2 linked regions of the Butyricimonas faecalis genome follow. The protein of the gene in region 2 interacts with the protein of the main gene of each other region in a pairwise test. Links are inferred from orthologs where the notes say so. Each region holds a gene or a part of one and is shown on either strand. Other genes may lie near its edges.

Evidence for each region.
Region 1: the proteins of D8S85_RS01535 (region 2) and ung interact in binary tests that used the Escherichia coli proteins (3 or more experiments, as listed by UniProt). The link is inferred for Butyricimonas faecalis from one-to-one orthologs.

What each region holds. Positions count from the first base shown.
Region 1 is NZ_CP032819.1:2,429,068-2,445,917, forward strand. The notes cover bases 8,298-11,015. They hold ung (uracil-DNA glycosylase), read left to right. Parts: upstream 8,298-9,181; coding sequence 9,182-9,850; downstream 9,851-11,015. Other genes in these bases: D8S85_RS10655 (glutaminyl-peptide cyclotransferase), read left to right, coding at 8,298-9,099; D8S85_RS10665 (lipocalin family protein), read right to left, coding at 9,870-10,400; D8S85_RS10670 (class II fructose-bisphosphate aldolase), read left to right, coding at 10,602-11,015. In the rest of the region: D8S85_RS10620 (hypothetical protein), read right to left, coding at 1-1,747; D8S85_RS10625 (BF3164 family lipoprotein), read right to left, coding at 1,780-2,823; D8S85_RS10630 (NVEALA domain-containing protein), read right to left, coding at 2,820-3,053; D8S85_RS10635 (sensor histidine kinase), read left to right, coding at 3,167-4,516; D8S85_RS10640 (response regulator transcription factor), read left to right, coding at 4,521-5,210; D8S85_RS10645 (M48 family metallopeptidase), read left to right, coding at 5,530-6,336; cysS (cysteine--tRNA ligase), read left to right, coding at 6,423-7,892; more of D8S85_RS10655, read left to right, coding at 7,984-8,297; more of D8S85_RS10670, read left to right, coding at 11,016-11,597; translational GTPase TypA, read left to right, coding at 11,680-13,488; D8S85_RS10680 (hypothetical protein), read left to right, coding at 13,596-13,838; cobC (alpha-ribazole phosphatase), read right to left, coding at 13,841-14,368; D8S85_RS10690 (ATP-binding protein), read right to left, coding at 14,436-15,563; D8S85_RS10695 (hypothetical protein), read right to left, coding at 15,725-16,850. UniProt on the Escherichia coli protein: Excises uracil residues from the DNA which can arise as a result of misincorporation of dUMP residues by DNA polymerase or due to deamination of cytosine.
Region 2 is NZ_CP032819.1:356,993-374,066, reverse strand. Bases 416-3,357 are described here. They hold D8S85_RS01535 (type I restriction-modification system subunit M), read right to left. Parts: upstream 2,625-3,357; coding sequence 1,206-2,624; downstream 416-1,205. Other genes in these bases: D8S85_RS01530 (type I restriction endonuclease subunit R), read right to left, coding at 2,629-3,357; D8S85_RS01540 (PDDEXK nuclease domain-containing protein), read right to left, coding at 416-1,202. In the rest of the region: D8S85_RS01545 (restriction endonuclease subunit S), read right to left, coding at 1-22; more of D8S85_RS01540, read right to left, coding at 69-415; more of D8S85_RS01530, read right to left, coding at 3,358-5,334; D8S85_RS01525 (helix-turn-helix domain-containing protein), read right to left, coding at 5,424-5,633; D8S85_RS01520 (TIR domain-containing protein), read left to right, coding at 5,736-6,305; D8S85_RS01515 (toll/interleukin-1 receptor domain-containing protein), read left to right, coding at 6,331-7,407; D8S85_RS01510 (SLOG domain-containing protein), read left to right, coding at 7,476-8,057; D8S85_RS01505 (TIR domain-containing protein), read left to right, coding at 8,064-8,738; D8S85_RS01500 (YdeI/OmpD-associated family protein), read left to right, coding at 9,014-9,439; RhuM family protein, read left to right, coding at 9,469-10,785; D8S85_RS01480 (DUF262 domain-containing protein), read right to left, coding at 11,790-13,628; D8S85_RS01475 (carboxypeptidase-like regulatory domain-containing protein), read left to right, coding at 14,639-14,989; D8S85_RS01470 (helix-turn-helix domain-containing protein), read right to left, coding at 15,638-15,859; D8S85_RS01465 (SusC/RagA family TonB-linked outer membrane protein), read left to right, coding at 16,169-17,074. UniProt on the Escherichia coli protein: The subtype gamma methyltransferase (M) subunit of a type I restriction enzyme. The M and S subunits together form a methyltransferase (MTase) that methylates A-2 on the top and A-3 on the bottom strand of the sequence 5'-AACN(6)GTGC-3'.

The sequences.
Region 1 (16,850 bases), 2.1 Mb from region 2 along the record:
CTTGATCAAAATACAACAATTCGTAAGTATCACCTGGATATACACCGTTTTTATCATTTTGAGTAATATACTTCACAACATCAACCGAAACAGGCTCTTTAAATTCCACCCCGGCAATCTTGGACAACGCCCCAAAATCCAATAAATCGTCATTAAATATATTCCGAGAAAGTCGTTCATTTTTATCCATCTTACCTGTAAGGTTAATGGTAAAGGTACTTTTCGCAGTTAATGCCTCCCCATCCTGCATAAACTTAATCGATGCAAATGCCGGATTGTTATAATTTACTTTCTTAACCATCCAGAATTTATACTTCTTTGTCGTGTTAACACACAATGTATCGTATGCCATGTAATTATAATGCCGAATCACGGCTATCGAATCATAAGGCTCTTTAGACAAATCATTAGTGGCATGTAACTGTACACCTATAATTGCCGCACCATTATAATCTCCTGACGGATTATAAGTGAATTTACGATTCAAACGCAATTTTTGTAATCGCTTTTTATCTGGAACAAGAGGTTCGACCTCGCCATTCGACCTTACCCACAAGGGATAATCCGCAAACACCTGATGTTTACCATCATAGTAACATGGCATATACATTATATCACGACCAATCTTTTCAAACATCACCTTTCCTCCCCGCATCTCACTCCAAGCAACTTCATTCCATGCCAAATTATTAAATACACATAAATAACCGTATCTCGTATTTGATTTGAATGTTTTAAATGTATAATTCAAGTCAACAGCATTCTCATACTCTTCCGTTACATCTATTTTATATGGATCTCGGATAAAGTGTGGAATAAAATTATCTTTATCTTCCGGTATCGGATTAATAAAACTGGTTTTACGGTACACCTTAGCTGTATATGGAGTATATGAATAATAACACTTACTATTCACGTATCGATGATCTCGAAGAATCGTCCAGTAATGGCGATTTTCCCGTGTCGGGTAGTGAGGGACAAAATCTACAGCTGTCGGTATACCAAATATCCGATTAATAATTTGGGTACTATAAGCTCGATCTATACAGTCCGCTTCATACATCCTCAACAGCGAATCCGAAAATTGTTCCTTAAACTTCTCATATCTGTAATAAGTGGGAATTTTAGCAGAAATATAACCTTGATATCCCCCCAAACTAAATCCTAGCTGATCTCCTTTATCAAAATTATACAGATGATAATAGGCAGAATCCTTCCATTCGATTAAAGGCTCATTATTAATCCTGTAAGGCAGTATATATTTAAAAAAATCTTCACACGACAGATCATAATGATTTTGTATATTCTCCCAAATAACAAACGACTGTTCTATATTTCTTATTAAATAATCAGACGTAATTTTATGTAAGTCATATTCAACCGTATTACCCCCCTGAGCTATAGCAACACGGGCTGCCATTAGGTAGAACATCAACTTAACCGCATTAGGTTGATCCCGTAACGTGGTATCAATATCCCGCTTTAACCTGTCCATCGTCTCTCCCGCAACGGCATAATGTGCCACCATGTTACTAATCAAATATTCCGCCGCCTTCAATTTCAATAAATCAGGTTTTTCTTTACGGTAGTAATCCAACACCTTTTGAAGTTCTCCTCGATTATCCCCACTCAATTTCAAAGCACTATTTACATCTACCAGCATAGGAACCACGACCACATCACGATGACAACCCGTCATCGTGACACCTAATATCGAAAATAATAAAATAGCGAAAATCAATTTCATATTTTCAGCTCAATATCTTTTTTTCAAAATAATTACAATCTCAACTTAACCAGAGATACCCCGGCATTACCGGCAATTCCATACAATGCCCCTTCATCACAATCATAAGTGATCCCCGTTAAAGCAACATTGAAATCAAGAGTTCGAACCAAATTCCCCTCCCAATCGTATTCAAGCAAACGGTTCCCTTCAAAAGCTCCCTGCCTGTCTCTCTCGTAAGTTTTACCCGAATACAGCGCATACACACGCTCCGATGTCACCGCAATGTCCATAAAACCAAAACGATTCTCTCGTTTATACAAAACACGGGGAACGGGAGTTTCTGAAATCTCCGTCATAGGATAGCTCAAACGTTCCAGTTTCACTCGTTCGATACCTCCCGGAATTAATCGACAAAAATCAATCACACCGCTATACATATCCGCACACACGAACGCTTGCCCGTCAGAACGAACCCGTAAAACACTACTAGCATATAACATTCCTTTCGTTTTCTCCTGCAAACCCGGATATTCCGGACAATCCGGATAAGACAAGCAATAACGGGCTGAACCGTCAGCCAAAGAGTAAAGCAAATAGCGCCCCTCCGCGTAAAATCCCGTGGAGATAACAAAATCGTCTGTCTTCACCGCTATTAAATGTTGCTCACCTTCGGGAAGCTGTACAATCGTCTCTTCCGTTGTACCTCGTGTAAGCGGGGATATGGGGTTCTCGATCAATTCTCCGGTTCTAAAATCCAATGCTGTCACACTTTTCCCGTCAAACGAATTGAAAGAACTTAACGCTCGAACCCGCCTTGAAGAATTACCTTTCTCCAAAGACAAATCCTCTTGTAAAGGACTCTCTAGATCAAGAGCTCGTGCCACCCCTTCCTTCATGTATGTTGCCCCTACTATTAATTTATTCCCTTGCTTGATAAACCCACTCACATCATAAAGCCCGGCCTGGGCTAAATCCGTCAAACGAACTACTTTTACACACTCGCTCTTTACCATATTCATGCTTTCGTCACCCATGTAACGATCGGAACACCCGAGCAAAATGCTTCCGAATAACACGTACAATAATTTTTTCATCTTATTTTTAATGCAACACCATCTATATCAATCCCATTCATAAAACAAAATCCACGAGCCGAGACACAAGGATAATATGGATTTTCTTCTTCAGGAGAAGTCAAAGCCTCGACATTTTCCATCTTTAAAATTTCCCAATTCGTTTTTTGACGAATACTCCGGTTCAAACCGATAACCACACTTGTTATCAGCAACACGAACACCACAATTTTCAAACATTTATTCCGCATGACACATCTTTTTTATTATTTGAGACAAAGATGAGTGATTTATTTTCAAAAAACGAATAAAAAGGTTGCTTGGAGGTTGCTTTCTTTGTAACTTTGAAAATATAAACTCAAATATGAATCGGCGTCTAAAATATATCATCATTCTTGCTGTTTGCATTATCCTAAGTAACCAGCTCATTCACTTGTACTATTTATACAAGGAAGTAACAACTCAATATAGACATCAACAAAATGACATAATTACCAAAGCCGTTTACGAATTTAACATGCTATCGACGAATGTTGCTCAAGGTGATCTTGTCAGTTACAATACCTCAGAGAAACAATTAATATATTATATTGACAAAAAAATAATAAGCTTTCAATTAGACTCGAAAGACGATGTTCAACATATCAACAAACAGAAAGCTTACGATATCCGAAACCCACAAGTATGGACCTTAAAAAATCTCTATCACCATCTACTGGCAAAGCAAGATTCCATGCACCTACAAGATCGTTCCATACAATTTGTTATCCAGGACAGTACCGGGAAAATAAAAGATTCCTACCCGACATCTTTCGAAACATTATCCTTTCGTCCTAAATACCAAACACCTCTCGGTTTCATTTCCGGTGATACATTGTATGCCGGATACAAATATCCCTACATAGTATTTATTCAATCCACACTTTGGCAACTTATCCTAACCGTTATCATCTCCGCTTTACTTATCACTTTAATCATCAACCTCTGCCGAACGATTCGTGACGAGAAAAAGAGCGGAGAATACCGAGAATTATTTATCAGCAACCTAGTACACGACCTGAAACGTCCCATCGAAGACGTGATTAAAGTACTATACCTGCTCCGTGATTTACCTCCCGAAGAGCAAACATTATTTCTCAAGCAAGGTCGAGCAAAATTAGACAATATATTACAATCTATCAATCGTATGTTGCTTCAATCGACAGATGCTCACGGATTACGATTAAACATCAAGGATATTAATCTTCAGGAAATGTTGGAAACATTGCAACAAAAAGATCACTGGAGTGCAAATAAACTATTCGACATACAAATCGATTTTCAATCAGATGACCCGATGATCACGGGAGACCGTCATTTTTTATTGGCCGTTTTCCAAAATTTCATCGACAACGCCTTAAAATATTCCGGGGATCAGGTAACGATACATATCACGTGTACAGAACCGGATGCCCGACACGTGCAAATCAAAATTGAGGATAACGGGTTCGGCATTTCTTCTAAAAACTTACAACACGTGTTCGAACGTTACCACCGGGGAGATCACCAAGAGAACAAAGAAATCAAAGGTCACGGACAAGGACTACATTACGCCCGAACCGTGATTCTCGCCCACGGGGGAACAATCGATATTGAAAGCGAAGAGAGCAAAGGAACCGCGATATTGGTCAACTTACCCAGACGAGCTAATGTCAAAAACAAATATAAACACTAAAAACATGGACACCACGATCAGAATACTTTATGCCGAAGATGATGCAGACGGAGCTAAATTAACGAAAATGATTCTCGAAAAAGAAAATTTCGAAGTAGAGATTGTCCTGAATGGTGCTAAAGCATGGGATGCATACAAAAAGCAGAAACCGGATATTCTCCTAGTTGACTTGGATATGCCCAAAATAGACGGGCTGGAATTAACCAGAATGATACGGGAAAATGACCGGCAAACCCACATCATCGTGTATACCTCTCATGGGGAACCCGCCAAAGAGATCGCCGTGCTGGACGCCGGAGCCGACGAATTCATACCCAAAGGCTCTCCCGAAGTATTGATCGCACACATGAAACGCCTTCGGGATAGAATAAAAGGATGCATGAACATTCCCCACCTGTACCAACTATCGAAACACACGACATACAACAGTATCACCCGGGAAGTGACAATAGACGGGATTACCAAAAGATTACCAAAAAACGAAGGACGTTTCCTGCAATTATTATGTGCGAAGAACCATGAAATAGCCGACAAATCCTACCTCATCATAGGAACATGGGGCAAAGCAGACAAAAACAAAGAACCGGAAGTAAAAAAATACATCAGCCGGTTACGTGGTTATTTGAAAGCCGATCCCTCGCTACAAATTGATCACGAGGGAGACGGTTACATATTAATATGTCTTGCCGATTAGTTTTCGCCAATCATCCGTGAAACATATTTTATAACCGGTCCCCATCCGACAATACCCCATAGTTGGGCTATCGCCTCTAGCCCCCTTCGCTACACATGAACATACCATGAACACGATATCAACACAGCATAAATACAAACGAGCGTTCATGGTGAGAAGATAGTATGTTAGAACTGTCTCACTTTGTCCGGGAGTAAACATAGCTCAAGTAATGACATGAACCAGAGTTTTTAAAAACAAGCACATAATAAAACATTGCAAATCTCGAATCCGTATTATATTTTAGCATTCAAAATATAACCTTTCAATAATCCAATTTATGAAAAGAACAATTTTACGCATTACCTTCATCATTGGAGCAATTTTACTTCTCTCGCAGTGTGCCACGGTGCCACTCACGGGGAGACGCCAGTTGATTCTATTCCCGGAAGATCAGATGGTCTCCATGAGTTTAACTTCATATAGCAGCTTTTTGAAGGAAAACAAGTTATCCACCGACGTTGTCAACAAACAACGGATTAAAAATGTCGGGGCAAGAATCTCGAAAGCCGTGGAACAATATCTCGCTGCCAACGGGCTGCAAGACCAGATTGCCAATTTTGAATGGGAATTCAACCTAGTTGTCAGCAATGAACCCAATGCTTGGTGTATGCCGGGAGGTAAAGTTGTCTTCTACGAGGGGATATTACCCTATTGCCAGAATGATGCGGGAATCGCTGTCGTTATGGGGCATGAGATCGCTCACGCCGTGGCACACCACAGCAACGAGCGCATGAGTCAAGAGGCTCTTATTCAATACGGACAGGCTGCCGCCACCGAAATTCTAGGACACAACCAAAGTGATTCAAGAAAAGCCATCCTCGCCGCCGCAATCGGCATGGGAACCAACGTGGGAATCGTTCTCCCCTTCTCTCGCAAGCACGAGTTCGAGGCGGATCACCTGGGACTGATTTTCATGGCCATGGCCGGTTACGACCCGAATGAGGCTGTTGCTTTCTGGACCCGTATGGCAAACGCATCAGCAGGCAAACAACCTGAATTTCTGTCCACTCACCCTGCTGACGAAAAACGGATCGCCAGACTGAAAGCGGCCATTCCGGAAGCATTGAAATATAAGAGGAATTAAAGAACCATTAATTTGCCTTTTCCCGTTATTTTCAAGGAGAAAATTTCTACTTTTGTTGAATCATATCAATAAAGCATTATAGTATCATGGAAAACAAGTTAACGATATACAACACGTTAAGTCGAAAAAAAGAGTTATTTGAACCCATTAACCCGCCTTTCGTAGGATTATATGTTTGTGGACCGACCGTATACGGGGATGCACACCTCGGTCACGCCCGTCCGGCAATCACCTTTGACTTGTTATTCCGTTATCTTAAATTCATGGGATACCGGGTAAGATATGTCCGCAATATCACAGACGTGGGGCATCTTGTGAATGACGCGGATGAAGGAGAAGACAAGATTGCCAAGAAAGCCAAACTGGAACAATTGGAACCGATGGAAGTGGTACAATTCTACACGAACCGTTACCACAAAAATATGGAGCAACTGAACACGTTGCCCCCTAGTATCGAGCCACACGCGTCCGGTCATATCATCGAGCAACAGGAATTAATCAAACAGATCATCGAAAACGGTTTTGCCTACGAAAGCGAGGGAAATATCTATTTCGACGTGGAACGCTATAACCAAAAATATCACTACGGTAAACTATCCGGTCGGAAAATCGACGAACTGTTTGCCAACACGAGAGAACTGAGCGGACAACAAGAAAAACGTAACCCGTTTGACTTCGCCCTGTGGAAAAAGGCCTCCCCGGAACACATCATGCGATGGCCCTCTCCTTGGGGTGTAGGATTCCCGGGATGGCACTTGGAATGTTCCTGCATGAGCCAGAAATACTTGGGAGAAACGTTTGACATCCACGGGGGTGGTTTGGACTTGCAGTTCCCGCACCACGAATGTGAGATCGCCCAGAACGTGGCCGCACAAGGACACGAAGCGGTAAAATACTGGATGCACAACAACATGGTGACCATCAACGGGCAGAAGATGGGTAAATCCCTGGGTAATTTCATCACGCTGGATCAGCTCTTCACGGGCGACAACAACGTGTTGGAACAAGCTTACTCCCCCATGACCGTGCGTTTCTTCATCCTGCAGGCACACTACCGTAGCCCGTTGGATTTCTCGAACGAGGCATTAAAAGCCGCGGAGAAAGGCTACGAGCGAATGATGGCAGCCGTGTCTCAGCTCAACAAGCTGAACGCGTCTAACGAGAACACGGTAGACATCGCCGCGTTACAGGCCAATTGTTTCGAAGCGATGAACGACGACTTGAACACGCCGATATTAATCGCCCATTTGTTCGAAGGTGTTCGCATCATCAACTCCATCGCGGCAGGTACGGAAAAGATTAACGCGGAGAATCTGGAAATGTTAAAGAACCTGTTCCACAGTTTCGTGTTCGACATTCTTGGTCTCAAGGGAGAAGAGGACTCCAGTGCCAGCAACCAAGCTCTAGGCAAAGTTATCGACGCCATGATGAAAGTACGGAAGACTGCACGGGCAAATAAAGACTGGGCTACCTCCGACAGCATTCGCGACGAACTGAAAAACGCAGGAATCCAGATAAAAGACACGAAGGATGGCTACGAATGGAGCCTTGAATGATTGCAGATTAAGTGATTTACGATTGAGTGATTACACTTGATCGTAAACACCAGAATCACAAAATCATAAATCTTAAATCACATAATATATTATGCCTTATCTCTACTACATACTGCTTTCGCTCCTGTTTCTCTCTGCCTGTCAGGGAGAAAAAAAGAGTAAAGGGGATCAAAACCTCTCGGTAGGCAATGCTCAAAGCCGCGAAACGACGGGACCTAAATACGTGAAAAGCGTGCAATTCGTGTATCCCATGAAATTTGACACCTGTCAGTTCAACGAGAAACTTAAAATTGTGTACGCGAACAACAAACACTATAAAATAGACTCCGCCCACCTGTTTTTCAACCAAAGACAGATTGCCACGCTCGACAGCGCGACCCGGGAATTCGTATTCAAGATCCCGAAAGAAAAATGTGGTACCAACACACTCAAAGTGATCGCGTTCCACCCCAACAATAAATGTGGGGTAGCCACCCAATCCTTTATCGTGAAACCGGATAAGGCTCCCAAGTCTCTTCAATACCAATTGGTGAAAACCTACTCCCATGCCACGGATGCCTCCACGCAGGGCTTGGTATATATAGATGGCATTATCTACGAGGGAACCGGAATCAAAGGCCAATCCACCCTACGCAAAATCGACTTGGAAAACAACAAGACGCTGGCAATGCTGGGATTGGACAGACAATATTTCGGGGAGGGAATCGCGGTTTACAAGGATAAAATATACCAGCTTACCTGGACTTCCCAAAAAGCCTTCGTGTACGACTTGGCCTCCTTCACCTTGTTAACGACTTTCGACTATTCCATGGAGCAAGGCTGGGGACTGACCACGATGGACGACAAGCTCATCATGAGTGACGGTTCTCACCATTTATACCATTTGGACCCGACTCTTTTCCGTGTTGTCAAAACAGTAGAAGTCTTCGATAACAAAGGTCCGGTGACCAACTTAAACGAACTGGAATACATCAACGGTTATATCTGGGCAAACGAATGGCTTACAGACCGAATTGTCATTATCGACCCGAAATCAGGTGAAGTCGTTGAAGAATTGCTACTTCCGGACCTGCTCACCGCCGCCGAAAGAGCCAAACTGGACCAAAACGATGATGTTTTAAACGGTATAGCATACAACGAAAAGAAGGGCACGATCTACGTTACCGGAAAACACTGGCCGAAACTATTTGAGATAAAAACGAATTAATTTATGATTTACAAAGACAACCAATGTCAGATTCATGCACTAGAAATCATAAATCTAAAATCTAAAATCTAAAATAAAATCTATGGTTGACGTAAAGATCGAGCCCTCTTGGAAAGAACTCTTACAAGATGAATTTGAGAAACCTTATTTCTCGGAATTGATCCAGTTCGTGAAAAACGAGTACAAGACCACCAAGATATATCCCCCGGGAAAACTCATTTTCAACGCCTTTGACCATTGCCCTGCAGAACAGACCAAGGTAGTAATTCTCGGACAGGACCCGTATCATGGTCCCGGTCAGGCGCACGGGCTTTGCTTTTCCGTCCCGGAAGGTATCGAGCAACCGCCTTCATTACAGAACATTTTCAAAGAAATAAATAACGATCTGGGCAAACCTGTTCCCGCATCCGGTAACCTGGAACGCTGGGCGGAACAAGGCGTGCTATTACTCAACGCCACGCTGACCGTGAGGGCCCATCAAGCGGGCTCCCACCAGAACAAAGGCTGGGAGACCTTCACCGACGCCGTCATCAGAATCATTGCCGAGAAAAAAGAACACCTCGTTTTCTTCCTTTGGGGTTCCTATGCCCAACGCAAAGGCGCTTTCATCGACACCCAACGACATCTGGTATTGAAATGCGTACACCCCTCTCCCTTGTCTGCTAACCGGGGCGGATGGTTCGGTAATCACCAATTCAGTCAAGCGAATGCTTATTTGAGAGCCCACGGGCTAAGTGAAATCGAATGGTAATGCCGATAGCGGATCAGCCCTAGACCGACTGATCCGTTTCCGGTTGTTCCACAAAAATCAATTTTTCAGTATTGTACCCGTGCTTTCGGGCTAATTCCAATATCCCATTCAATACCTCTTGAGGTAGATGTGGGGTTCGGCTCAATATCCAGAGATATTTCTTCGTGGGACTGCCAATCAATGCCCAGCGATACTCCTGATCCAACTCTAATACATAATAATCCCCGTAGAAAAAAAGAAAAAACGATACTTTTAGTTTACCCGGATCAGCCGGGTCCGGTTGCTTGGCTTTTCCCTCTGCCCGTTTCCGCTCTCCACCCAGAGAATCTTTATATCCTGAATTGATCACCCGTATCTTACCATCCTTCCGGAAACTATACTCGGCGCTCACCCCAACCAATCCTCGTTCAAAAGAATGATCAAAACGAGCAATTTCATACCACTTCCCCATGTAACGGTTCAAGTCCAAACGACCGACCGTAGCATTTTCTCCTTCCCGAACTGCTAACGATTCTACCGTCAACAATACCAAAAAAACACTTTTCCTCATATTCTTTTTATTTTCTCTACGTAACTTGGTGGAAAAAAGATTACTATAGTCTGGATAAATCATTAAAAAATAGCCATACTCCATTCCCTCCATAACATTTGCCAACGATTACGCAAACGTTTGAAATTTTTCCTTCTGTTTCCTTGCAAATCTCTGTTTTTAATGCTTAACTTTGATGCACAAATATAAAATATAGCAGCTATGGTTAATTACAAAGACTTAGGACTGGTTAATTCCAGAGAAATGTTCAAGAAAGCAATGGAAGGCAAATACGCTATTCCGGCATTCAATTTCAATAACATGGAGCAAATGCAAGCAATCGTTGCAGCTTGCGTGGAAACAAAATCTCCCGTTATCTTACAAGTGTCCAGTGGTGCCCGCAAATATGCCAACCAAACGATTTTGCGCTACATGGCACAGGGTGCGGTAGAATATGCTAAAGAACTCGGATGCAATATTCCAATCTGTCTTCACCTTGACCATGGCGATACGTATGAATTGTGCGTATCTTGTATCGAAATGGGATTCTCTTCTGTTATGATCGACGGATCGGCTCTTCCCTATGACGAGAACGTGGCATTAACCAAGAAAGTGGTTGACTATGCTCATCAATATGATGTTACCGTAGAAGGTGAACTTGGAGTATTAGCCGGAATTGAAGACGACGTGGTTGCCGCGGCCAACGTTTACACCAGCCCGGACTTGGTTGAAGACTTCGTGAAGAAAACCGGAGTGGATTCACTGGCCATTTCAATCGGAACCTCCCACGGGGCAAACAAATTCAAACCGGAACAATGTACCCGTAACGCAGATGGAATCCTCGTTCCTCCCCCATTACGTTTCGACATCTTGGAAGAAATCGAAAGACGTATCCCCGGATTCCCGATCGTTCTCCACGGATCATCTTCCGTACCACAAGACAAAGTTGCTATTATCAATAAATATGGCGGAGCATTAAAAGACGCCGTGGGTATCCCGGAAGAACAATTACGTAGAGCCGCTACTTCTGCCGTATGTAAAATCAACATCGACTCCGATGGCCGTTTGGCGATGACAGCAGCCGTTCGTGAAGTATTCGCAACCAAACCGGCAGAATTTGACCCGCGTAAGTACCTAGGTCCCGCCAGAGAAGCATTAAAAGAATTATACAAACACAAAACCGTGCACGTTTTAGGAAGTGCCAACAGGGTAGAATAAAAAAAGGGGCTCATCAAGCCCCTTTTCTTTAAAAAAAATACTAACTTTGCGCCCTATTTGGATTTAATACCATAGGAGCAAAATGCAGAAGATTAGAAACATCGCGATTATCGCGCACGTTGACCACGGGAAAACCACATTGGTCGACAAAATGATTTTTCAAGGAAACTTATTCAGAGAAACAGAAAATACGGGTGATCTATTGCTGGATAACAACGACCTGGAGAGAGAACGAGGGATCACCATCCTAGCCAAGAACGTATCCGTTCATTATAAAGATTACAAAATTAACATTATTGATACCCCGGGCCACGCCGACTTCGGTGGAGAAGTGGAACGCGTGTTGAACATGGCTGATGGAGTATTATTATTGGTTGACGCCTTTGAAGGCACCATGCCCCAGACGCGCTTCGTGCTTCAAAAAGCACTTGCATTGGGTAAGAAACCGATTGTCGTCGTGAACAAAGTAGACAAACCGAATTGCCGTCCGGACTTCGTGTACGAGCAAGTATTCGACCTGATGTTCTCCTTGGATGCCACGGAAGACCAGCTCGACTTCACTGTCGTTTACGGTAGTGCAAAACAAGGATGGATGTCCACCGACTGGCGTACTCCCACAACCGACATCACCCCCTTGTTGGATGCCATCATCAGAGATATTCCCGCCCCGAAAGTACAGGAAGGAACCCCACAGATGTTAATCACTTCTCTGGAATACTCCTCTTACGTGGGACGGATCGCTATCGGGAAACTCACCCGCGGTACCTTGAAATCCGGCATGCCTGTCACGTTATGCAAAAGAGACGGAGTCACACAGATCAAAACCCGTATCAAAGATTTAATGACGTTCGAGGGAATGGGCAAACAAAAAGTGGATGAGGTTGAATGTGGAGAGATATGCGCGCTCGTCGGAATCGAAGGATTCGAAATCGGTGACACGATTGCAGATTTCGAAAACCCGGAAGCATTGGCTCCTATCGCTATTGACGAACCGACCATGAGCATGCTATTCACCATCAACGACTCGCCCTTCTTTGGTCGGGATGGTAAATACGTGACCTCCCGTCATATCAAGGAACGTCTGGATCGGGAATTGGAAAAGAACTTGGCCTTACGGGTAGAACCGGGACAATCGGCTGATTCTTTTATCGTTTTCGGACGAGGCGTACTTCACTTGAGCGTCCTGATCGAAACCATGCGTCGTGAAGGCTACGAACTACAAGTAGGTCAGCCGAAAGTGATTATCAAAGAAATCAACGGGGTAAAATGCGAGCCTATCGAGGAACTGACCATCGACCTCCCGGAAGAAGTATCGGGAAAAGCCATCGAAATGGTAAACCGTCGCAAGGGAGTCATGACCAACATGGAACATCGTGACGATCGGGTACATCTGACCTTTAATATTCCTTCACGAGGAATCATCGGCTTGAGAAGTAATTTGCTTACCGCTACTGCCGGAGAAGCCGTTATGGCCCACCGGCTGAAAGGATTCGAACCTTATGCCGGGGAAATAGAGATGCGTACCAACGGCTCGTTGATTGCCATGGAAACCGGAGATTCGTTTGCTTACGCCATCAACAAATTGCAAGATAGAGGTAAATTTTTCATCACCCCAGGTGACGAAGTGTATGCCGGACAGGTCATCGGGGAAAGCACCAGACAGGACGACATCGTGATTAATGTCTGCAAGTCCAAGAAACTTACAAACATGCGAGCCAGCGGTTCCGATGAAAAAACAAACATCGCTCCTCCCATACTTTTCAGCCTGGAAGAAGCCCTCGAATACATCAAAGAGGACGAGTACGTGGAAGTCACGCCCAAAGCCATGAGACTCCGCAAAATCTACCTCGATGAAAACGAACGAAAGAGAAGAAGCAAAACCATAGAATAAATAAAAACCACCTAACGGTGGTTTTTTTATTTCTTCTCCTCCCAAAACAAATTCAAATATTATTTCATACCTTTACAAGATAGTACGTGTCATTAAAATACCAAGTCATGGAAACCAAAAAGAAAGCGGCCGAAAAGAATACCGAATTTACCACAGAAAAGAAGTTGCGGAACGTGCGCACGTGCCTGTACATCTTGATACTTGCCGCCATCACGAAATTAGCCATGACCGATTTCACCGAATTATCATACCAATCCTGGATCAGCGTGATCATCATCGTGTTGGTCATCATCCTTGTTTTGGCTATCGAAAGAGGTATCCGTAAAAGATTGAAAGAAGAAAACAAATGACATCATATTGTCATTTTCACTAAAGCCCCGTACCCCACATCATCCGTGAACGCCTGGTTAAAATTATATTTCCCGGCATAAATCAACGCTGCCCGAATCGTTCCCCCGTGAGCAAACACACACACCTTCCCGTACCCCGTTTTCTTCAGATCGTCCAAGAAAGCCGACACCCGGTTATATTGTTCCAAAAAACTTTCCGCCCCTCCGGCAGGCATACTCAACCAATTGTCATACCATTCCTGCAAACGAGGATCTTGAATCTCATCCCAACGTTGCCCCTCCCAACTCCCGAAATTCAATTCCTTCAGCCGACTATCCAGTATCGGGTTCTCATAACCGCAATAAGCGGCCAATTTCCTGCAACGCTGTAATGGACTGGAATACACCGCGTCAAATCTCTCCTCTTTCAGCCTCTCCCTCACCTTTTCTGCTTCTTCCGGAAAAGAATCGGCCACATCTACATCCGAATTCCCGTAACACGTCCCCGGAATAACCGCCGTTTTCGTATGCCTAACCAAAAATACTTCCATTATCGTGAAGATTTAGCCATAAATTTAAAATTTCGAAACACTCATTACAATCCCAATAACCTGAAAATCAATCTATCCGAATAAAATTCCAATAATTTTCCGGAGTAACAACTTCATAGGTTGAATTAGGATAAGCATCGACAAAACTCTTCGGCCGCTTGACTTTCACTTTATCATTCCATTTAAATTCAAAAGTACGTAAAACGCCATCCTGCTCTTCAACTAAATCTATCTCTTGTTGTTCATGCGTACGCCAAAAGAAAAGTTGGGCAAAATCACCTAAATATGAATTACGTTTCACTCGTTCACTTACCATGAGATTTTCCCACAATGCCCCTGTATCATTTCTCAATTCCAATGGAGCAAAATTTGACAATACAGCATTTCTTATTCCATTATCATAAAAATAAATCTTCTTACCCTTTTTAATTTCATTCCTAAGATTACGACTAAAAGAATCTAAACGGAACACAACAAAGCATTTTTCTAACAAATTAATATACGTCTCAATCGTACCTCGATCTACTCCTAAAAGAGAGCTTAATTCATTATATGACACTTCGTTTCCTAACTGCAAAGCTAAAGCTCTAACAAGCTTTTGAATGAGATCCGGTTTCTTTATTCCCCTGTACATAAATAAATCCTTATACAAATAATTATTTGTAAGTCCCATTAATATACGCTTTGCATCACCAGGCTCCGTTACAACCTCCGGGTAAAGTCCATAAACCATCCGAGTCTCAAGCAATCTTTTTTCTTCACGCTCCGAAGTCTCTATTGCCAACTCGGATAGCGAAAACGGATAAAGATTATATTCTATCAAACGCCCTGTTGCCGGCTCGTTCACTTCATTTGCCATATCAAAAGAAGAAGATCCGGTAACAACTACTTGAGTTTTCAATTTTAAGTCGCCAATCATTTTTAGAGTTAATCCTATATTCTTAACCCGTTGTGCTTCATCAATAAAAACCAAGTCATAGGAAGATAAAAGATATTTCAATTCAGTAGACGTCTTACTTTCCAATAATAACACATCGTCCACATTATCACAATTCAGTGATAATACTTTATTTGCACCTTCTTGTAACTCGGAAAGTAATGTCGTTTTCCCAACTTGCCTTGCTCCAAGCAATACAATTACCTTTTCCCGCCTATAATCAGCTTGAATAGAATTTTTTATCACTCTTTTTATCATACTCGTCCTTTTTGGCAAAGATAAAATATATTTACTATGAATCGCAAAAATAAATCGATTTTCGTGGATGTAATCGCAAAATTTGCCTTAATTTTGCGATTACATCCACGAAAATCCATCGAAAAAACTACATCCAAGTTCCTCAACCGTCATTTCACCAACTATTTAAACTTAACTTTCACCAATCGGGCAGACGTCTTTTCTCCCAACGAAAGGGCAAATTGTTTAAATATCTGCCGTAATAACGGGTCTTGTGTCTCCCGGACCACCTCTTCCGGCACGGGTTCTATAAGCGCGTAAAAATAGTCCTCGTCTGCCGAGAGAAAATGGATTTCCAAATTGGGATCTGCTTTCCAGTAAATTCCCGAATCCTTTCCCCGGGCATAAAGAAAATTGTACGCCACGGCTTGGGGACCACAGCAAGTGAAATAAAAGAACTTTCCACTCTCACATAAATAAATCGGCATCTTATAATAATCCGCCCTCATGTAGTCCGGCAACATCAAATCCTCTTTATCTTTTCCAAAATCATCCGGTATTCCCCGCTCACCCAAATCAAAGGTGTAAGCCTTCTCCAGTTCTCCTTTAGCATTCACCCGGTAACACGCATTATCACCTCCTTGCGTGCGGATCAGATAAGTATTCCCCACGGCCTGCGACACAAGGAAAATATTCACCGTAAACCCCACCTGCGGTATTGAACTCTCCACCTTTTTCCCGTTCCTGTCAAACCGGGTCACCAAGAAATGTCCCCGTTCAAAATTATTGGAACAAGGAGCTGAGACCGAATAATAATAAAACCCTCCATCCGGAGCCGGGGCAATCTCTTCAAACAAATGCAACGGTTCATTCATCGGGAGACGCTCAATTTCACGTCCATCATTCAAATCAAAAAATACGACTTCACTATCTCCATACGCAAACAACAACTTTTTCTGATCCACACTGATACAGGCATCCTGATGATAAGGACATTCCTCTCCTCGGTTATACTGCATCGAAAACTGATACTTCCCGGCAGCATCAAAACACATCACTTCCCGCCCATACATGAGAAACAGATCTCCCCCGGGACCAATTAACAATTTCTTGCGCATCCATTCCAGTGATCCGGCATCAAAACGCTGCTTAATCGGGATCACCTGTATTTCCTCAATCCGATCCGCCAGATCGGTAACCAAAGTACATTGTTCCAACGGACGTAATGCCCGAACTTGTTCTTGGGCTGAAAGCATGTGCCACCAAGATCCCAAACAACAAAAGCAAAAACAGATAATAATTGATTTC
Region 2 (17,074 bases):
GACGTAATGCTTTTGTATCCATCGTTGTATATCTGTTTGTAATTGAACAGCCAAAAACTGCACAATTACTATTCATTTTCTTCCAGTTTCTTTAATTCCTCATTCTCTTCAAACTCTTCAATCCACTCCTTCACCTTGGCTTGCAATAAAGCCTTGTTGGGAAGATAGAGTTGATAAGCAGAAGCATAGATGTTAGCATCTTTAGGCAAGGTGAGTTCCACAAGTGCATCGTTCTTCTCCCTGCACAGCAGAATGCCAATTGTCGACTTTTCAAAGTTTTGTTTGACATAGCGGTCATAGTAGTTGACATACATCTGCATCTGTCCGAGGTCTTGATGAGTAAGTTTGTCTATCTTCAGATCTATAAGCACATAGCATTGCAGTAAACGATTGTAAAATACCAAGTCAACAAAGAAATGCTGCTCATCAAACGTGAACCTTTTCTGCCTTGCTTCAAAGAGGAACCCTTTGCCAAGTTCTAATAGGAACTGCTGCATCTTGTTGATAATGGCATTCTCCAATTTAGACTCGGAGTAAACTGCATCAGGTTTCAGACCAAGAAACTCTAATGTTATGGGATTCTTGATAATGTCCGATGGTTTCCCAATAGTTTGCCCTTCTTTAGCCAACCGCATTACTTCATCTTTGTTACGGCTCAAAGCCAATCTCTCATAAAGACAGCTTCCTACTTGACGGCTGAGTTGTCTTTTAGACCATTGTTGTTGGGTACATTCTATTTCATAGAAACTGCGGGCATCTGGATTTTCAACCCTCATCAGTATAAGATAATGAGACCATGAGAGAGCGAATGTCGGTTCAGAGATATATTCCTCTGCCTTCGGATAATCTGCTAACCACTGGTTAGCCTTTTGGACATCTTCAAATTGATAACCACTGGTTGTCAAATTACCGTAAACCAAATAAAACTGTCGAATTTGACGTAAATTAGAATATGACCATCCATCGCCCAGTCTATCAGTCAGACGTTTGGAAAGTTCTTTCAGCACAGACTTTCCATATTCGGCTCTTCTCTCTCCCTTTTGCTCATATTCTACTATATATTGTCCGATATGGAACTTAGTATAGACCTCTGCTATATTGACAGCTGTTGCCACACGTCTCCTTGCCTGCGTGACGAGGTCAACAACCTTCAAGAACAGGTCGTTTATATCTTTATCATTTGTGATAATGTCTTTTCCCATAACTCAATTTTCTTCAATACTTGCGAGCAGTTTTTCAAGTTCAGCAACAGCCGCACTTATTGTTTGGCTTTTATCTTTTATGTCAGCCATTAGTTCTGCCAATGAACGGTCGTCCATCTCACCACCCTGCTTTATCCAAGTAATGTCAAGACTTGTTTTGTCTCGGGCAAAAATTTCATCTATAGGGTATTTCCGCCAGCGACCTTGCGGATTATTTTCAGCATCATAAGTTTCCACCCGATTATTGTAGCAAGAAACAAAATCATCCAAATGATGACGTTCCAGTTTGTTGGTAGCAAGCGTGTGCTTTATGTCTGTACGGTAATCGTAAAACCATATTTCTTTGGTTGATTGTCCTTTGCTGAAAAACAACACGTTTGCTTTTACGCCTTGAGCATAGAAGATACCTGTAGGCAAGCGCAAGATTGTATGCAGATTAAAATCCTGCAATAGGCGTTTACGAATAGTCTCACCTGCTCCTGCTTCAAAAAGAACATTGTCAGGAAGTACCACTGCTGCACGTCCTCCTGTTTTGAGCATAAGCATCATGTGTTGGAGGAAGTTCAACTGGTTATTCTTGGTCTCCACATAGAAATCCGGGCGATTGATGTCCACAGAGCCAGCCGGACGAGTACCAAAAGGAGGATTGGCAAGTATCACATCAACAAGCGTTGACGGTTCTTTTTCCAAAGAATCTTCACACACAATCGGACTGCGGTCTGTACCTATACCATGCAAATATAGATTCATGGAAGCGAGCGTCACCACTAAAGGCGTATTATCCACACCATGCAAAGCTTTATCACGCAAGAAATCACGCTTTTCTTTACTTGCAGACTGCTCTTTCATGTAGTCGTAAGCCGTAAGCAAGAATCCACCCGTACCACAAGCAGGGTCACAAACGGTTTCCCCCATTTGCGGATTAATACAATCTACCATTGCCTGAATAAGAGGACGAGGTGTAAAATACTGCCCTGCGCCACTTTTCTTATCCTGCCCGTTCTTTTCAAGAATACTTTCGTAGATAGCACCTTTCACATCACCGTCCATAATGAGCCATTGCTCCTCATCAATCATAGTAATGACCTTTTTCAGATAAACAGGCTTGTCTATCTTGTTTTGTGCTTTGGTATAAATTGTACCAATCAGATTATCCTGCTCGCTAAGTTGTTTAAGCGTTTCTTCGTATTGCTTGACCAAATCCAAACCATCAAGAGAAATCAAATCGTTCCATTGATACCCTGTCGGTATTGCCGATTCCTCTCCAAACATTTCTACATTCTCGGCATCCATCTTCAAAAATAAAAGATAGGTCAGTTGAGTGATGTAATCGGTGAAACCTATACCTTGTCCGGCAAGAGTTGTTGCCAGATTCCATACTTTTTTGGTAAGCGATTGCTCTGTTGCATTATTTGTTGCCATTTTCTTATGCTGCTTTTCTTAATACTACAAATGTGTAAAGTGAATGAAGTGCCTCGTCTGCTTTCTGCATATTGCCAAACGTCTTAATCATTTGGGCTGCATGAGTCGCATCATCTTTACGAATATCTTTGACCGTACAAGCCCCATTAGAAGCTATGTAATCCACAATACGACTGATAACTTCACGTTGTTTGTCGGTTATTTCACGCTGGGCTTGTCCCAACCACAAGTTGAAATATTGCTTGGATGTAGCAACCACACTATCCAATCTCTCTATTTGGTGGTAAGCAAAGCGTACCAGTTGTATGATGTTCGTTAAGGCATCGCTTTCTTCTTTAGTCGTAGAACGCTTTACTTTATTAGGAGAAAGAATGGCATACGAATTCCATATTTGTTTTGGGGTAAAATGATTGTTTGCCATTTTCAGTTTATTTTCCAGATCTTTCAACATTAAATAAGTTATCGGTTCGCCTTCATTGTTATAGATAATACGGAGAGCTTCTATTTCATCCGCATTCTCTTTACAAAATTCCTCAAATGCCTCCGTTGTGGTTTTTGCATCTTCAATTGAGAACCCTTTTGAGATAAGTGTATCTTCTCCGGGCATTAACGTATTAACGAATCCGGCTGCAAGTATAAGGAGGTATTTCCGAGCATCTGCATGATTGGCAAGCGGAGACACCAATCCTTTGCGTTCGTTATTGGATTCATTCGTACTAATAAACGGTGGAAGAATGCCTTTTTCAAGCGCATCATATATTCTGGCAGAGAGTTCTTTCATATCATCATGAGATAAACGAGCGAACTCTGCCCGTTGCGAATCATCCGCTTTATTGAATATTCGGGCAAGCGTAGCTGCAAGTCGTTTGAGATATTCATCTGGAATATAACCGTGACTGATACGTTCTAACAGCTCCTTCAGCGTGATAGTTTTAGTCGTAGGCTCATCTGTTGCTGTTGGAATTGTCTTTTCATGTTCTGTCACGCCTACCGCATCAACCAAATAAAAACAATCCTTACTGAATGCGTTTGGAGTGACATTGCGCAATTGTTCATCACCAATAGTACGCACTCCACGCCCTTTCATCTGAATATAAAGTGGAAGGGATTCTACATCACGCATAAACATTACTACTTCCAGCGATTTTACATCCGTTCCGGTAGCAACCAACGTACAAGTAACTGCAATACGGAAATCCTTATCGTTGCGGAATTGGCGTATCAGTTCGTTACTATCACCTGCTGAATAGGTGATTTTCTGAACAAATCGGTCATCTGTTCTTCCAAACACCTCTTTGGCTATCTGTACAATATTGGTAGCGTGTGCTTCATTGAGAGCAAAAATCAATGTCTTAGGCAAATAATCCATATTTGGCTCACGCTGAGGGTCATTGAAAAGTTCTGTATAAACCACATCCCGATAAGTAGAAAGAATCAACTTTATTTGCGCCGGATTGATAACGCTTCGATTAAGTTCTTTATTGGTGTAGGTTTTGGTCTCCTTGTTACTCACAGTCTTAACCTCACCCGTATATCTTGTTTCTTCCTTTACTTTCTCTCCCTCTAATATAGCTCCACCTGTTTCTGTAACTTGCGTTTTTATTCGATACACTCTACAATCCACATTCACACCATCAACGATACTCTTTTCCAATGTATAGTTAACAATGCGATTGTTATCGAAAAATGCCATTGTTTCGGGAATAGGTGTCGCTGTCAAACCTACTAATCTTGCCGTATCAAAATACTCCAGCACCTTGCGCCAGTTTCCATAAATGGAGCGATGGCACTCATCTATAATAATCATATCAAAGTAATCGTGCGGCAAATTGGGATTGGGAGGCAAAGTTACTTCTTCTATAGGTTCGCTCTCATCATCGTCATCATTATCCTCAATAGCTTCTCCTTTCAAGAATGAGAACAGACGTTGTATTGTAGAGATAACCACATTGCTATCAGAAGGGATAGAAGACGAGCGAAGACGATTGACCGTAAAGATAGTATTGAATGCGTCTCCATTCTCTGTCAGACGGAAAGTTCCAAATTCTCCTTCTGCCTGTTTCCCAAGATTATTTCTGTCGACAAGAAACAACACCCTACGCATTGGTGTATAAGAAAGCATTCGGTAAGCAGCAAGACAAGCCGTATAAGTTTTACCGGCACCAGTGGCAAGAACCATCAATGCCCGTTTTTGACCAGCACGGAAACTCTTTTCAAGTTCTGTTACTGCTTCATATTGACAATCACGAAGCCCATTCTTTTTCAATGTTGGAAGTCCGGCAAATGTATCCTCAATCCCCAGTTTCTTGACCAATTCATGTGGCGTAGGGATAGCCATTATCGGCTTGAAATAAGAATCCGGTTCACGAAAATCACAGAAATATAGTTCCTTGCCATTCGAGGTAAAGATAAAAGGCAATGGCTTTTGGTATGTCTGATAGATATTCGGAACACTTCTCGCGTATAAGGCTACTTGCTCGCATACTTTTGAAGCAAAAGCATCCGTTTCTTCACGTTTAGCTTCAAGCACACCCACTGCTTTCCCATTAATAAAAAGGAAATAATCTGCTTCAAGATTTCCTTTCAATAAACCTTCTCTTATAGCTACGGCCGTACAAGTAGGTTCATAATCATCCCTATTGACAACTTCCCAACCTGCATCAGTAAACCACTGGTCTATCTTTATTCTTGCTTTTTCTTCAGGAGTCATGTTCTTAACATTGTATATTATCGGAAGTTCATAGACACATCTGCAATAGGTAGCAGAATAACCCAGAACCTCCTAACCTAATTTAATACTTATTGTAACCTTTCCTTTTTATCGGTTATCAAATCTTTCAAATCAACTTGTAATATCTCCGCAATCTGTTGCAAGGTTTCCAAATTAGGCTGAATTCGATTACAGGCATAGGCATTGACCATACTGAAACTCTTATCTAGCTGTTTAGCTAACCACGTTTGAGAAATACCTTTTTCGGATAAAACAGTCTTTATTCTATTCAGTTTCATTCTTTGATATGATTTCATAGTGCAAATATAGTGAATTATATTCGATAGCTGGGATTATTTTTGTACTTTTGTGCTATCATATGACAAACATTAAGAAGAACCATGATTCTAACAGAAAATAAGCTAAAGGAACTTACTCTTGCTGCCGATGTCCTCTCCGAAGCTCATCAGCAAACTAGATTTTTTTCAATCGGTCAACATGCATCCGTATTTCTTTCCCATAAACACGATGAAATTAGCCAACTCAAACGAGTTGCCTACATTTTAGAAGAATTACATGCCAGTATCTATGTTGATTGGCTTGACAATTCTATGCCTAAAAAAACATCTGGAACCACAGCAACCATAATCAAACAGCAAATTCAAAAATACGATAAATTTATACTAGTCGCCACAGACGGGGCTATTGATTCAAAATGGTGTAATTGGGAGTTAGGTTACGGAGATGCGCAAAAATTTGATTTAGGGAAAATAGCTTTATTCCCGATAGCTCAAAACGATGGTAGCTGGAAAGGTTCTGAATATATGCAAATATATCCGACTATTCAATATTATTCTGGAACAGAAAAATATTCAAACGGGAATTTAATACCTAGAGGATACTACTATTGTTACAATGATAAAGATGGGAATTATCGTATCAAGAAATTATACGATTGGATTGTATCATAGGTACCTATAACGAATAACAATTATTATGGCATATAAATACCAACTTATTTTCCTGGGAGATATTAAGAATAATGCTTGCGATACAATAAAAGCTTGCTTTTTCGACAAGATTCATAGCATAGGTTTAAAAAACAATATGTTTGAGGTAATCTATAATGAAACTTTTTATAAAAAGTATTTGAACAAACAGCCATCTTTCGTATTCTATTTTGGCAATATAAATCATTCAGAAAAAGATATCGAAGTATTAAAGGTTCTCCTTGATAATGGGGATGCTATTTTGCCAATATATTTTGGTGAGAATTTTGAAGCAGAAGTTCCTAAAGTCATTCATATAATGAATGGAAGACAATATTTTGCAGATGATATTGAAAAATATATCAACTATGCATTTGAATCAATGAGGTTATTGAGAGAAAACCGGAAACTATTCATTAGTTATCGCCGGACGGACTCTTCTGCTGTAGCCAACCAATTGTTTGATGCTTTTGTCCGCAACAATTACGATGTATTTCTGGATACATATTCTATCAATCCTGCTAAAAATTTTCAAGAAGAATTACACCATCGAATGACGGATTGCGATGTATTAGTCCAACTTTACACCAATGATTTTAAGAACAGCAAGTGGTGCAATGAGGAAATTGTATCAGCAAATCAAAAACAAATTGGAGTAGTTGAAATTATTTGGCCTGATTGCACCCCTGACATACACAATTTATTATGCGCACCTATTCAATTAACACAAAAAATGTTTATGAACGAGGACTTCCATAATGGATCTTGTCGCATTACTGAAGAATGTATTGAGAACATTGTAAATACAGTAGAATCCGTTAGAGCTAGAAACCTCGCTGCTAGACAAGACAATCTTGTGGGAGAATTTGTCAAAGAAGCTCGCAAACAAGGGAGACAACTTATACAAGAGTATCGCTATCTTGTAGAGACTTTAAAAGATGGCAGAATTAGATTGTTTATCCCGGCAATAGGAATTCCACAATCTTATGACTGTTTCGATTCTCTACGTTTTAGAAAATTGCTTGATAATGAGAAAATCGAATTATTCCTTATATATGATGACTTGCGCATTCGTAAGAAATGAATAGAACATCTAGAATGGTTAAATGAATCATTAGAGGTTAAAACTATCAAGAAAAAAGATTTTGAATTATGGCTCAAAAACAATTAAATATATTCTTGTCAGCAAGTATTCCTATGCTAGGAAGAGATGAAAGATATTTCAAAACAGCGGATACAATCGCAATACGTGATTCCGTATTAGCTTTAGCTAGTGTGGCATTGCCTAAATATAAACTGATTTGGGGAGGTCATCCTTCAATAACGCCACTTATAGCTAGTATTTTGCAGCATTCGGGATTAGATATACATAGCAGCGTAATTTTGTATCAATCTACGTATTTTGAACAGTTCTTTCCTTTAGAGAATGAAAGTGTTGCTCATATTATAAAGACCAATGATATGGGAGATAAAGATTTGAGTATAGAAGAGATGAGAAAACATATGCTTGGCGATAATGAATTTTACGCTGGAATCTTTATTGGAGGTATGGAAGGTGTAGAAGATGAATATACAATGTTTACTCAGTTACATCCAGAAGCAAAAGTATTTCCTTTGGCTAGCACTGGAGGTGCTGCCAAAATCATTTATGACAAATATTTTGCTGGTAAAGAACCTGAATTATGTATTAACTTGGCATATTCTTCATTGTTTAAAGATTTACTTAATTTATAAATAGTTATGGGACATAAGATTTTTATATCATATAAATATGGTGATACTTCTGTGAAGCATCTTGAAAGAACACCTTGGTACGAATCAACTAAAGTTCGTCACTATGTTGATGAACTACAAGATAAGCTTGAAGATGATGATCATATTAATAAAGGAGAACTAGACGGTGAAGACCTATCCAATTTTAAAGACTCCACTGTGGAGTCAAAACTAAGAAATAAAATTTTTGATAGTAGCATCTCTATTGTACTCATCTCTCCTAATATGAAAGAGTTAAACAAAAGCGAAGATGAACAATGGATTCCTTGGGAAGTGTCTTATTCACTAAGAGAGACAGCTCGAAATGACAGAACTAGCAGAAGAAATGGTATACTAGCAGTTGTTCTTCCTGATATTAATGGTAGGTATGATTATATGCTCGAACCGAAGATGTGTTGTCAGTCAGGGTGTACGTTATGGCATACAAATAAACTATTCAAAGTCTTACGTGCGAATATGTTTAATCAAATAAAGAAAACATATTCAAATTGTAATATTGGTGACAATGTTTACCGTGGTTATGTCAGTTATATACATATGGTTAGATGGGATAGTTTCATTAACAATATTAGCTTTTGGATTAATGAAGTTAAAAAGATTCAAGACAAAAAAGACGAATACGATATTCACATTAATGTTTAATGTTGCAGTATAAAATCTATTCCACTAAGCAATAAAAAAACGGAGGTTCATTATTCCTATTCTTAGACTATGATTATTCCTATGAACTACCTTAATTGTATTTGAATATTGCAATAGCGGAAACATTATGGTATCAATTTGCAGATAAAACATCATACATAATTTGAGTATCAGGTTCATATACAATCAATTTCGGTTCAAGGATGGAAATACTTTGGAGTCTGTTTACAGAAAACAATTAGAGTAATCATATTTCAATTGAACTACGGGCATATATGGAAATTATCAATCTACTGGACTTCGTAGACCGCATTGAATTGAGAAACTGGTTAGAGGTTAATCATAACCATGCGAAATCGTGTTGGGTTGTAACTTCACGCTCTAAACAGCCCACATATGAATGTATTCCATACATTGAGGTTGTTGAAGAAGCATTGTGTTTCGGGTGGATTGATTCAACTCTAAAGAAATTGCCAGACGGACGCCTTGCCCAGCGGCTTTCACCTCGTCGTAAAGGAAGTCATTGGACTGAGTTAAACAAAGAACGTTGTATTAATCTTGAAGATCGAGGACTTATGACAGATGCCGGACGCCAAGCCTTTGAGAAAGCCTATTCTTACGAAATAGTCCCTAATGGTTCTCTTATGGAAGAAAGAATCATGAAGCATAATAAGGAATTAAGACCGGGATTATACAAGTAATTCTTATCATTATAAGATATATCAAGACAATGAATGAGAACAATATACCCTCTATTCAATCCAACTTTGAACAAATTAAAAAGCGAGACGCAAAAGGTTTAGAGTATTGGACTTCTCGTGAATTGTGCACCGCATTAGGCTATAGCACATACCAAAAATTCAATCGTACTCTAAACAAAGCTATCGCCATTGCCAATAAGAAAGGTTGTAACACTACCGAGCATTTTAATCCTACGTTTGAGATGGTCAAACTAAGTTCCGGTTCCTTTCGTAAGGTCGAGAATATATATTTATCACGAATCGCTTGTTTGATGATTGTTGAAAATGCCGATAGCAAGAAGCCGCAAGTGCAGATGGCAAGAGAATATTTCAAACAAGAGATATCAACTCCTGAATTAATCGACAATAGTCTATCATCCAATATATTGCTATATAAGACGAAACAAGGAGAAAGCCGTATAGAGGTTATCTTCAATAATGAAACATTTTGGATGTCGCAAAAGCGAATGGCCGATTTGTTTGGTGTTGAAACGAATACGATCAACAACCATCTGAAAGAGATATTCAAAAGCGGAGAATTGGAGGAGAGTTCAGTTATTCGAAAAATTCGAACAACTGAACTTGATGGCAAGAACGATGATACTTTGTTCTACAATTTAGATGCGGTTGTTGCCGTTGGTTTTCGTGTGAGCAGTTATCAAGCGGACCAATTCCGGATGTGGGCCACATCGGTTCTAAAAGAAATGATCATAAAAGGATTTGTATTGGATGATGAACGCTTGAAACAGGGTAAACATTTTGGCAAAGATTATTTTGACGACCTATTAGAACGTATCCGAGAGATACGAGCTTCAAAACGTCGGTATTATCAAAAAATCACCGATGTCTATGCCGAATGTAGTGCCGATTATGATCCTAAGGCTGAGACTACCCTACAATTCTTCAAAATGGTGCAAGATATGATGTATTGGGCCGCTTCCCATCAAACGGCAACCGAAATCATCTATTCAAGAGCAGATGCCCAAAAGCCCCACATGGGACTTACCACTTGGAAAAACGCTCCTGACGGCAGGGGCCAAAAGTCGGATACAATTATCGCCCAGAATTACTTGTCCGACAAAGAAGTCTCAGCTTTCAATCGTCTATCAACCGCATTCCTTGATTTGGCCGAACTTCGTGCTGAACGGCAAATCATTTCCACAATGGCAAATTGGAAAAAGCAATTGGATGATTTCCTGACTCTATATGAGTATGATAAATATAATGATGCTGACATCATTTCCACCGAGCAAGCGAAAGAAAAGGCATACACTGAATATGATAAATTCCGCTTGATATCTGTCTGATTTTGATAAAGAAGTCAAGATTTGGAAAGAAAGAGGGTTATTTGGTAAGGATTAATTCTATCTATAAACACTATTAACAGGAACATAAGATGAATCATAACGGCATATTCTCACTATCTTTTTCCGAAACTAAGACAATTATTGTTTCTGGTGATATTCATGGAGACTTTAATCAGTTGGTGTTCAAACTCTGTATCCAATATCAGAAGCTCAATATCATGGAGTTCTGTCAAATATATTGATTTATACCATTTCGGGTATAATATTGATATAATAAGCAGGATTATACCCGATAGGGCATAATAGTTGTTGCCTGAATAGAAGCGTACCTGTTAGGGTATACAGACATTTTTCATAATAAACAAACGGAAGCAATTACACTTTCCCAAGCGAATAAATCTGATTCATTACACTTTTCCCAACGAATACAACGCATAGCCCTACACTTTTTCAAGCGAATCGAATGTGTATCCTACAAAAGTTCCCTGGTTCTATGACCGATTTTCTACTGTTAAGCATCTTCTGGAAAATAAAAACCACACCGCAAACCACAGAAATCCCAAGAAAACCACTACCTTTGTATTCAACAAGCGTTCTGTAACATATCTGCGGAAATGCCCTATCACTCAATACCTTGTATCTGATAGCAGACATTCCACAAAAGGGCTGAAAAGAGGCGGTACAACAGGTATATGCAAGGCGATGAAATACAACGGTTTGCATTTGTCCCTACATTCTGTGTATTTCTCAAAACAGAGGTTGTACCGATTAAAATGAATAGTCACTAATAATCAGTGATGTAAATATGCTGCATCGAGAGCTATTTTTCACTTTTAATCTTCGTTTGAAGGCAAACTAAGATTAAAAAAGTTAAATCTTCGATTTTTGACGAAAAAACAAGTAAATTTTGAAGCGTCTATCTTTTAATCCATAAATTATTGATAATCAACAATAATAATATACCTTATCAAACTATCGTTTACACAAAATTATGGACACTACTATTATTCATTCCATATATGTTTAATTATTTCAAACAATAGTTTCTGTCTTTCCTCTAATTCTTCTGGCCCAAATTTATCCATAGGCCTAAAATTTAACTTAGATGATTGAATCCAATTTGTAAAATCAAGGTGAGATTTGTAAGAATCCTGCCGTAGTGTTTCATTCCAATATAGTGTATTAGCATATGATTCTAATTTTTTTCCATACGTTTCGTTATTACTTGAAATGTTGTCCTTTCCTTTTAGCAACAACAAACCGCCAAGTCTATTCCTTTCACTTTTGAACCGTTCTTCATCATTTCCAAACAATTCATAATTTTCTTCATTTTCAGCAAGGATATGTTCGATGTGAAATCCATTTGTACTACCTGTATTTACGACAAGGTTATATAAATTATGCCTCATATCCATTTTTGTGTTTTTGGCTATAAACTCTTCAACTCTCGCAAAAAAGTATCGCTTAAATCGCTTGTCAAGATCGATGCCAGTTTCTTTAAAATAGCCATAACTAAATACAACGTTAAGGTCATTATTACTGTATTTGTATTTAAGCATCTCTAATAGCGCAGAATCAAATATAGCAGGAATTTCTAATATATCAACTTCTCTTATTCTGCTACTGATATCATACATTTTCTCATTGAACTTATTGCTATCATAAGCTCTCTGTAATTGCAGGAGACAGAACAACCTGTCTATATGATATGATACACATTGGATTTTCTCTTTTTCTTGCACATCATCAACATTACATGCCGACATTATTAACAAAAATTGTTGACCCCTATCAGTTAGCGAATTATAATACACATGTTCAAATTCATGATTGAGTTCTGTAGTATATTTAACTAATTTAACGTATAAAGAAGAATAATACAAGAAGTCATTTTGAAGGAATTTTTTTACATTATTGGGATTATGATCAAGATTCAAAGAAGTTTCAGCAAATAATGCTCTATGATATTCCCTATCAAATTTTCTACTTTCTCCAATTGTATTAGAGAACTTGGCTTTTAATAAATAGATAAAGAAACTATCTATTGCATCTGGATTGTTTCGATTGATTTTACTAACTTGACCATCCCATAATTCATTGAATTTTAACACATTTAACTCCTCTTTATCAATTTGACCCAAGAGCTTACCTTTTAGTATTTCATATGGTTTCAGTCTAACACCTCTATCATTAATCACTTCGAAAACCATTGGCACATCGGTTTGTTCCACTTTTAAATTAATGATAACCAGACGATACATGAAATAGAACACAAATCGCTCGAACACTGTTTTATTTGTTAATTCTTTGTCGAGTCGTTTAGAAATCACTTTGTAGTTCTTTTCCAAATTTTCAGCTGTAATACCTGTATTCGTTGGAACATCTTCATCACCATCAAAAAGAGCTTTGAGCGTTGGTTCATGGATTTCATGGTTAAGCCAAAAAGTCTTTTTATATCCAGATCGACCTACTATTTTGTCAGCTATCCAATCTTTTAGATCTGATGCAAAAGTTTCTGCCTGATGGTATAACTTAACCAAAATCAGGGTCAGTGTGGTGAGACGTTGCTGTCCGTCAACAATATATAATCTATTAGTTTCTGCATCAAGATTTGTTACATAAGTATTCATGTAATACCATGCGTATTTATTGATTATTTGATCGCTTGGTAACATACTATTGGCATATCGCTTATGTTCTTCAGTGAATTTATAGAAAATATCATCTAATAAACGAACAACCGGAACAGAATCCCATTTGTATTGTCGCTGATAAAAATCTATATAATATGTTGTATTTGCAAACAAGGTGTCAATATTCTGATTTAAAGGAGATACATCCATAAGTAATTTAAGTTTCTTAAGTATAAAATGATGCAATTAAAAGTCAAGACACATTGATAATACATTTATTATCACCACATTATAGTTATAAACATATAACATGAGACACTTTGACTACACACAAAAATATGCATATTATCAATAAACTGCAAAAATTCTTCAGAAATAATTCCCCAAAAGTGGGCCAAAGAAAATTATATTTAGAAACTTCTGCTAGACGAGTATATTATAAAATGTAGAAAAGATTCTCTTTTCTCGAGTATAAGCAAGAATTACATCCTAAATTCTTGACAACAATGAGTTTACAAATAATTAACTATAAAATATAATCCACAAAAAGTAACGAATAAAACTTGCCAATCATTGCCATTTTCTAACTTAAATTCCTACCTCTGCCTATGAAGTCATTTTTTAATACACGTGTGATAAAAATCAGACAATCAATTACATCAAGTTAACCCTCGCCAGTTTGAAAATGAGCTAAAAGAATTGCAGTACAAAGAATATATAGAAAGTACTGATAGTCAACAAAGTGCGCTTATGCGTACTTTTCGTGTAGTTGTAAAAATTTGATTTATACCGATTAAAAGACTAAAAACGTTTGTAATCAATAGTATAAATGGGTTGCATCGAAAAAATAGCACATCTCTAATCCACCATGAAAGTTATTTATAATCTATATAAACTACCAAAACTAAATAACAAAGTGAAAGCATTTTTTATAGGTCTTTTATAATCTTCGTGTAAATATTAGTTGCTCGTAATACATACATCAATAATCACATGGTTTATTTATATATTTGCCAATAATTACGTAAGTAATAAGCATGAAAATTGAAATATTAATATATCCTACAAGTAACGGATTTCAAAAAAAACATATACATCGCAACATAGAAATATTTACATCACAATTTTGTTTTACAGATTAATTATCCTAAATTTGATATGCATGCATTAAAGAAAGAAAACGCCAGGTGTTTGTTAGTAAAAATTTAAAACTTATTATCATGAAAACAAAATCATTAATTGTATTAGCAACAATCGTTGTAATCGCAATGATCACGTGTAGTTTCACAATGAAAAGTGATGTAAAATGGATAACTGTTTCCGGTTATGTTGACAATACTAATGGAGATGTTATAAGTCAGGTTGATGTAACCTGTACTTTAAACAGTAACAACGCCCTGTTAAGCAAAACTCAAACTGATTCAGAAGGGTATTACTCTATCCAAGTAAGACAATCTGAGTCCTGTACATTAAGTTTTAGCCACGCTAACTATGTTCCACAAGACAAAATAGTATCTTCTAGCACTGACATAGATGATATGAATGTGACCTTACGTTCCCAAGAGGAATAAACCTACCCTTTAAACTTTTACCTTCCTCTAGAAATTCTAGAGGAAGTTTTACTTTTGTGGAATTCATACACAAATACACCCCAAATAAAGTACAGAAGAGTACCAAATAATACCCCTCATTCGAAGGTCAAACGTTACTCATTCATGTTCGTATGAACTCTGTGATGTATTGATCGGTTTGCAATTTTTTGTTCAGAGATGGTCTACACTTTCGCTAAAGTTGAACTATCCTTTCCTTTGATCATGAACATACCAAGTACATAGCATAGACACTGACGTATGTATATGATATGTTAGTGCCGTGTCTGTATTCCTTTATGTCTTAGTGTAAGGATAGAGAAAGGTAGGCTGAAAATTAAGTTTGCTATAAGCTAGGAAAAGAATCAGCTATAAAATGGCAGAATATTTGATTTTTGTAAAAAATATTATATATTTGCAGAAGTTGAGAAACTAAGTGTGGAAGAGTCCGCATAATATATTTGAAGTTATTGTATCGACCTAGTAAGTAAAATCGGCAAAATAATACTTTTCAGCGGGTTGTAACAGTAGTTTCATACTTAGGTATGAACTGTTGTATTCAAACTGCTGGAAAGGGTCTGCCGATACCTACTTACAGAATGGTATAACAGTTCTTTTTTTATTGACAAATTACAACGGGTCTTGTGGCAGAAAATCTTTAGGAGAACATTTAAGAACTTTAGCAATCTTATTCAGTTGATTCATATTATATTTTTTAGGACCATTTTCAAAATTACTAATAAATGTTCGAGTATACCCTAAAGTATAAGAAAGAGATTCTTGGGTATGTTTAGCCTTTAATCTGTATTCACGCACCTTAGCAATTACGTATAAATCTATCTCTGTTTTCATATTTTGAAATTAACGTACGAATAAAGGGATATTTCAGGCTTCATCCACCCAGCTATTAGGGAGTATTATCAATTAAATTAAGAAGCAACAAGATATTATATAGAAGTTTTAATTTAATACAAATTAATTATTTATCAAAACATTACATAGAATGCAGTATCAACACAAATTGTCAAACGCTTTAAAAATTCGCCCACCACCAAGCGTGGCTAAGATCTCACTCTAAATTAAAAAAGGGGATGCTGCAAACATCCCCCTAGATAATAAAAACAAGCATGAATGCTTGTCATTTAACTTAAATACAAAAGTATGAAAAAAATGGATTGTCAGCGCAAATCTATTCTGAATTTGCGTGTAGTCAGTATTATGTTTTTCGCATTCTTCGCTTACGTCCCTTTGATGGTAAAAAGCGAGCCTTTACAAGCGAATTCGATCCAACAGGATTCTATTGTCAGACATCTTATAAAGGGGAAAATCCTGAACAAGAAAAAAGGGCCATTGCCCGGTGTCACCGCGCGACTGGATAGCACTCTGATAGGAACGTCCTCGGATAATAACGGGAATTTCCGGATGTTTCTCCCGATCAACAAGGGGCGTCTTGTTTTTTCTTTTATCGGGTATAAAACAAAAACGATTCCTTTTAGTAAGGCAGACACGTTACTGAATGTCATTCTGGAAGAGGAAGTATCCGAGCTAGATGAAGTACAAGTCATCGCCTACGGGGAACAATCACGTCGGAATCGTGTCGGTTCCATGTCAGTCGTGAAGGCTGACGAGATCAAGGATCTCCCCTCCTCTTCTATCAATAACCTTTTACAAGGCCGGGCGGCCGGGGTGGATGTCACGAACATGACAGGGGCACCCGGGGGTGGCGGTTCTCCCATCGTTATCCGGGGTTATAACTCGCTGGCAGTAGAGAAAGAACGTATCACCTCGGACCCGTTATGGATCATTGACGGGGTTCCCATGTTCAGTTACACCTCCGAGCTTACCGGGCTAAACACGATTGCCGAGATTGACACCAAGGATATCGAGTCCATCCAAATACTAAAGGATGCGGCCTCAGCGGCGATTTACGGTTCCCGTGCGGCAAACGGCGTGATCATCGTGACCACCAAAAAAGGACACCGGAATCAAGCTCCCACGTTCACGGTAAATATATCGCAGACATGGGTTACTCGCCCCTCTTTACCGGATATTACCACGGGGAATAGG